DNA from 2 places in the Pseudomonas sp. ATCC 13867 genome. Region 1 is predicted to be linked to the other one. Evidence: predicted binding sites of a transcription regulator. Region 1 holds the regulator's gene; the other holds the start of a gene.
What was found. The regulator FliA, encoded in region 1, starts transcription of late flagellar genes. The targets are predictions, from matches to a motif close to CTAAAGTTTNNNNNNNNNNNGCCGNTAA.

Region 1 (3,411 bases):
TGGCGCGCAGTCACCAGTTGGTCAGCCGCGCGGTGAGTCTGCAGGCGCCGGAAGAACCGAGCGAGGATGCAATGGCCGACATGTTCGCCGGCCTGTACCAGCAGCCGGTGCGTTGCGCCGGTTGAGCGAATTGAACGGCCCCGTGGTGGGGCGAAGGGCGGCCGACAGGGCCACCCGGCGATGCGGATGCTCTGGGAGACGATCCGCGAACGCCGGAAGCGGTAGAGCACCGCGGCCGGCAGGGCCGCAGCGCCAGGGGGCGCGGCGGTCGAACGACGAGACAAGGTATTGATATGGGCATGCATCCTGTACAGGTAATCGCAGTCACCGGCGGCAAGGGTGGTGTCGGCAAGACCAATGTGTCGGTGAACCTGTCGCTGGCGCTGGCCGATCTGGGCCGTCGCGTCATGCTGCTGGACGCCGACCTGGGCCTGGCCAACGTCGACGTGCTGCTGGGCCTGACGCCCAAGCGCACGCTGGCCGACGTCATCGAAGGCGAATGCGACCTGCGCGACGTGATCCTCCAGGGCCCCGGCGGCGTGCGCATCGTCCCGGCGGCCTCCGGCACGCAGAGCATGGTGCACCTCACGCCGATGCAGCACGCCGGCCTGATCCAGGCCTTCAGCGACATCAGCGACAACATCGACGTGCTGGTGGTGGACACCGCCGCCGGCATCGGCGACTCGGTGGTGAGCTTCGTCCGCGCAGCGCAGGAAGTGCTGCTGGTCGTCTGTGATGAACCCACTTCCATCACCGATGCCTACGCTTTGATCAAGCTGCTCAACCGCGACTACGGCATGACCCGCTTCCGCGTACTGGCGAACATGGCGCACAGCCCCCAGGAGGGCCGCAACCTGTTCGCCAAGCTGACCAAGGTCACCGACCGCTTCCTCGACGTGGCGCTGCAGTACGTGGGCGCCATCCCGTACGACGAATCGGTGCGCAAGGCGGTGCAGAAGCAGCGTTCGGTGTATGAGGCGTTTCCGCGCAGCAAGGCTTCCCTGGCCTTCCGCGCGATAGCGCAGAAAGTCGACAGCTGGCCGCTGCCGGCCAATCCGCGAGGGCACCTGGAGTTCTTCGTCGAACGCCTGGTGCAGCATCCGACCACGGGTTCGGCCGTATGATGACGGCCTCCGGAGCGCGTATGTACAGCAAGGCGCAGGCGCAGAACTCCCAGGACCAACTGATCCAGCGGTACGCGCCGCTGGTCAAGCGTATCGCCTACCACCTGCTCGGCCGCCTGCCGGCCAGCGTGCAGGTGGAGGACCTGATGCAGGCCGGCATGATCGGCCTGCTGGAAGCCTCGAAGAAATACGACGCCGGCAAGGGCGCGAGCTTCGAAACCTATGCTGGCATCCGCATCCGTGGCGCCATGCTCGACGAGGTGCGCAAGGGCGACTGGGCCCCGCGTTCGGTGCATCGCAACACCCGCATGGTCAGTGATGCGATCCGCGCCGTCGAGGCCAGAACCGGTCGTGACGCTAAAGATCAGGAAGTTGCTGCCGAACTCAATATGAGTCTCGAAGATTATTACGGCATCCTCAGCGACACCCAGGGCAGCCGGCTGTACAGCTTCGACGATCTGCTGCAGGACGGCGAGCAGGGCAGCGGCCTGGCCGAAGATGCTTCGCACCAGGGCAACGAGCCCGCCCACGGTCTGGAAGACGAACGCTTCCAGGCGGCGCTCGCCGACGCCATCACCAAGCTGCCCGAACGCGAGCGGCTGGTGCTGGCGCTGTACTACGACGAGGAACTGAACCTCAAGGAGATCGGCGAAGTGCTGGGCGTCAGCGAATCCCGGGTCAGCCAGTTGCACAGCCAGTGCGCCGCGCGCCTGCGGGCACGCCTGGCGGAGTGGCGAGCGCACTGAGCTTCGGGTAGTTTCGCGTCGGATTTTTCTTGCGAGAAAGCCTCAGGTCTTGAGTTTTCTCCTGGGCGCCGTCCCTTTGACGCCGCCCACACGGGATGAGCGCACGCCGCTCAATGAATTGACGGTACGCCCGCCAGGACGTGCCTGGTATCGATGGAGGTCGGTTTGGACAAGAATATGAAAATTCTCATCGTGGACGATTTTTCCACGATGAGGCGCATCATCAAGAACCTCCTGCGGGACCTGGGGTTCACCAACACCGCGGAGGCCGACGACGGCACCACCGCGCTGCCGATGCTGCACAGCGGCAATTTCGACTTCCTCGTCACCGACTGGAACATGCCCGGCATGACCGGCATCGACCTGCTGCGCGCGGTGCGCGCCGACGAGCGCCTGAAGCACCTGCCGGTGCTGATGGTCACCGCCGAGGCCAAGCGCGACCAGATCATCGAAGCGGCCCAGGCCGGGGTCAACGGCTATGTGGTCAAGCCTTTCACCGCTCAGGTGCTGAAAGAAAAGATCGAGAAGATTTTCGAGCGGGTCGGCAGCTAGTAGGGTCTGTTGATGTTTCGCCGCTTGCGCCGAAACACCAACAGCCCCTCGCATCAAGAGGGCGTCATGGATCTCGTCAACGAATCCGCGGGTGACTTCGAGTCGACCCTGAAAAAACACGCGCGCGAATTGGTCGATTGCCTGGAGCAGGGTGATGTGCAGACCGCCGTGCAACTGATCTCCGAGCTCAACCAGGCGCGCGATCGCGGGCTCTACCAGGAAGTCGGCAAGCTCACCCGCGAGCTGCACAACGCCATCGTCAACTTCCAGATCGATCCCAGTTCCCCGCGCGCCCAGGAAGTCTCGCAGATCGCCGACGCCACCGACCGCCTGTCCTACGTGGTGACGATGACCGAGAAAGCGGCCAACCGCACCATGGACCTGGTGGAAGAGTGCACCCCGGTGGTGATGCACATCGAGACCCAGGCCAAGGCGCTGCAGGAAGACTGGTCGCGCTTCATGCGTCGCGAGCTGGGCCCCGACGCCTTCCGCGACCTGGCCAAGCGCGTCGAGCAGTTCCTCTACATCAGCGCCCAGGACAGCCGCAAGCTCTCCGCGCACCTCAACGACATCCTCCTCGCACAGGACTTCCAGGACCTCACCGGGCAGGTGATCAAGCGCGTCACCAGGCTGGTCACCGAGGTCGAGGCGAACCTGGTCAAGCTGGTCTGGATGGCCGGCCAGGTGGACCGTTACGCGGGCATCGAGCACGACCACGACGGCATGCGCGACGCGGTGGAAAAAGAAAGATCGTCCAAGGGTGAAGGTCCGCAGATCGCTGCCGATACAAGAAAGGACGTCGTATCCGGTCAGGACGATGTCGACGATCTGTTGTCCAGCCTTGGTTTTTAGGCGTCCGCTGACGCTGTAGAGGGAGCACCGAATGAGCTTCGACGCCGATGACGAGATCCTCCAGGACTTCCTGGTGGAGGCCGGCGAGATCCTCGAGCAACTGTCCGAGCAACTGGTCGAGCTGGAAAGCCGACCCG
Region 2 (3,411 bases), 710 kb from region 1:
CCAGGTCGGCGCAGGCGCGCAGGGTGGCCTGGAGGTTTTCCACACCCTCCTGGTTCAGGGTGTTGATCTCGGTGATGTCCATGTTCAGCGAGTCGACCACGGCGGTCTGCTCCTCGGTGGCGGTGGCGACCGACTGGTTCATCGAGTCGATCTCGCCGATGCGGTGGGTGACGCTGGCCAGACGTTCGCCGGCGCGGTTGGCGATCTCCACGCTTTCCAGGCTGTAGCGCTGGCTCTCGGTCATGGTGTCCACGGCTTCGCGGGCGCCGACCTGCAGCTCCTCGATCATCTTCTGGATCTGCTGAGCCGACTCCTGGGCGCGGTGGGCGAGGTTGCGCACCTCGTCGGCCACCACGGCGAAGCCGCGACCGGCCTCGCCGGCGCGGGCCGCTTCGATGGCGGCGTTGAGGGCCAGCAGGTTGGTCTGCTCGGAGATGCCTTTGATCACCTCCAGAATCTGGCCGATGTTTACCGTGCGGCTGTTCAGCGCCTCGATGTTGGCGCAGGCCGAGCTGATCTTGTCGGAGAGCTGGTTCATCGCGCTGATGGTCTGCTCGACCACCTGGCGGCCGTCGCCGGCCTGGTGCGAGGCATCGGTGGCATGGTGCGAGGCATCGGCGGCATTGCGGGCGATTTCCTGGGCGGCGGCGCCCAGTTCGTTGATCGCCGCGGCGACGCTGTTGGTGCGGTTGGCCTGCTCGTCGGAGTTGCTCATGGACGAGTTGGAGGCGTTGACCACCAGTTGCGAGACGTCATGCAGGTTGCGCGCGGTGGAGGCCACTTCGCGGATCGACTCGTGGATGCGCTCGACGAAGCGGTTGAAGGCGTTGGCCAGCACGCCGAATTCGTCGTTGCTGGCGACTTTCAGGCGCTGGGTGAGGTCGCCGTCGCCCTGGGCGATATCCTGCATGGCGCGGCCCATGTCGGTCAGCGGGGCCATCAGTACGCGGATCAGCATGCCCAGCAGGAACAGGATGGCGACGATGGCGATGACCGTGGCGATGATGGCCGAGGTACGGAAGTCGCTGAGCATGGCGTAGGCGGCGTCCTTGTCCAGCACCAGGGCGACGTACCAGGTCACGCCTGGCAGGCCTTTCACCGGAGTCATGGACACCAGTTGGTCCTTGCCGTCGAGGCTGACTTCCTGCACGCCGGCCTGCACCTTCGGGGCACCCTGCGGGTAGATGTCGGCCAGGCTCTTGAAGATCGACTGGCTGTCCGGATGCAGCAGGATCTTGCCGGCATCGCTGACCAGGAAGGCATAACCATCACCGTCGAACTTCAGGGAGTTGATGATGGCGGTGATGGTTTCCAGCTTCATGTCGCCGGCGGCGACGCCGACCAGTTGACCGTTGCGCATCACCGGCATGGACATGGCGAGGATCTGCTCGCCGGTGCCGGCGTCGAGGAAGGGCTCGGTGACGATCAGGCGGCCGGCGGCCACGGCGTCCTTGTACCAGCCGCGGGTGCGTGGGTCGTAGCCATCGGGCATCGGCGAGAAGGGGCGCATGGTGAACACGCCGCTGGCGGCTTCGCCTAGGTAGACCGATTCGAAATTCTTCTGGAATACCGCCTGTTCCAGCACGTGCTGGATGCGCTCGGGCGTCGGTTCCTGGTCAGCCAGTTGCGCGGCTTCGCTTTCCACCAGTTGGATGCGACCCTCCAGCCAGCTCTGGATATTGCTGGCGGTGAGGCTGCCGAGTTCGCTCAGGTAGGCGTCGGTATCGGCGTGGATCGCTTCACGTTGACGGAAGTCGTTGAAGAGGATGAAGCAGGCGAAGGCGAAGATGACCACGAGGGAGGCCGCCAGAAGGATCTTCTTGGCGAAGGACAGCGAACGAAGCATCGGTAAAGCATCCTGCAGGTGGAACGAAGAGGTAAGCAGGATGTATCGGCCATGTGCGGCAGAACTTTAGGAAGGTTGTGGAGTTTTTTCAGGGACGCAAAGAAATATTCCCGCGACTATTCGCGGGAATATCGATAATTGTCTTGGAGTATCAGCTTCAGGGTGTTGTTTTGGTCAGTTCGGTGTGGACGTTGTCGAAGATGCCGTCAATATCGGTACCGACGATCTTCACTGCTGCGATCATGACTACCGCGATCAATCCGGCGATGACAGCATATTCGATGGCGGTCGCACCCTCTCTGTCAAAAGCGAATGCCTTGGCCTTGCAATACAACTTCAGAGACAGGTCTTTGATACTCAGATTCATCGCGGTTGCTCCTTGCACAGACCACCGGGGCGGCGCCCCGACTTCACCGTCAGGCTAGGCGTCGTATGGCGGAATGCAATTGATCAAATAGCGCTAATACCAAAGTTATAGTCATGGCGAAGTAGAACTATCTGAGGATTGGAAATTTCTCGTCGGTATTTGACGCTATTACCGCAGCTACTAAATTCTGCTTTGGAACAAGCAGGAACCAATTATGAGGAAAGGTTCTTATCGAACCGCCCCGTCGGGTCGAAACAACAATAAAGGTCTGAAGGACGTATCTCGGCAACGGCCGGTGTCGTGACTTCCGATCAGCCAGTGGACCGCCAGGTTCACTCATCCCGATAACGCCAAGGATGTGGACATGAATAGCAAGGTGCTGATGGTTTTCGCCGGGCTGTTGTTGTTGTGTGCAGGTGTCGTGGGTTATCTGGGATTGTCGGTGGGCAAGTCGGCGGCGCCCGTCGCTGGCGCGGTGAAGGACGTTGCGCCGGCGGCGATGGCCGAGGCGGACAAGCTGCAGCGCACGCCCGTGGTGGTGGCTCGCCGCGACCTCCCGGCGTTGACGGTGATGGGCAACGATGACCTCGCCATCGAGATGCTGCATACCGCCCCGGCGGGCAGCTATCCCAAGCCCGAGGCGCTGATCGGCCAGCGGGTCTGGGTCGCGGTGCCGGCCGGCAGCATTCTTTCCGGGGCCCTGCTGGAGCCGGGCGGCCCCCTGGCGCGGACCATCCGCCCGGACGAGCGGGCTATGGCCATTGCGGTGGACGAGGTGATTGGCGGCGGCGGCTTCGTGCTCCCCGGCGATTACGTCGACGTCATGCTCTTCGTCCAGGACCAGCGGAACGCCGAGCGTGTGGTGAGTGCCCAGGTGGTGCTGCCCGGCGTGCGCGTCCTCACCTATGGCGAGCAGATCGCCGTCGCCAGCGATGGCCAGGCGCGCAACGGCGCCGAGTCGAAGGACAAGACACCGCGCCCGCCCCGCACCGCCGTACTGGCCGTGCCGGCCGAATCCGCTTCCCGGCTGATGCTGGCCAGCCAGGCGGGCTCGTTGCGCCTGGCGGTACGCAGCAAGGACGAGAATCTCTACGAGAAGGAGCAGCAAGGGCGCTACATTCAGGCGTCGCTGAATGCCTCCGGCAGCCAGCCGATCACCCTCGAACAGTTGCTCGGCAAGGCCCGCTCCGCGCCGGCC

Region 2: H681_RS05845 (methyl-accepting chemotaxis protein) is a predicted target of FliA. The motif match lies at 1,889-1,916, and genes of this name have one in related genera.

What each region holds. Positions count from the first base shown of each region.
Region 1 is NC_020829.1:1,982,455-1,985,865, forward strand. Features, by position in the region: gene flhF (flagellar biosynthesis protein FlhF) at 1-125, shown strand, start outside; gene fleN (flagellar synthesis regulator FleN) at 294-1,124, shown strand; gene fliA (RNA polymerase sigma factor FliA) at 1,121-1,870, shown strand; gene H681_RS09075 (chemotaxis response regulator CheY) at 2,048-2,422, shown strand; gene H681_RS09080 (protein phosphatase CheZ) at 2,489-3,274, shown strand; gene H681_RS09085 (chemotaxis protein CheA) at 3,306-3,411, shown strand, end outside.
Region 2 is NC_020829.1:1,269,391-1,272,801, forward strand. Features, by position in the region: gene H681_RS05845 (methyl-accepting chemotaxis protein) at 1-1,846, opposite strand, end outside; gene H681_RS27095 (Flp family type IVb pilin) at 2,004-2,213, opposite strand; gene cpaB (Flp pilus assembly protein CpaB) at 2,578-3,411, shown strand, end outside.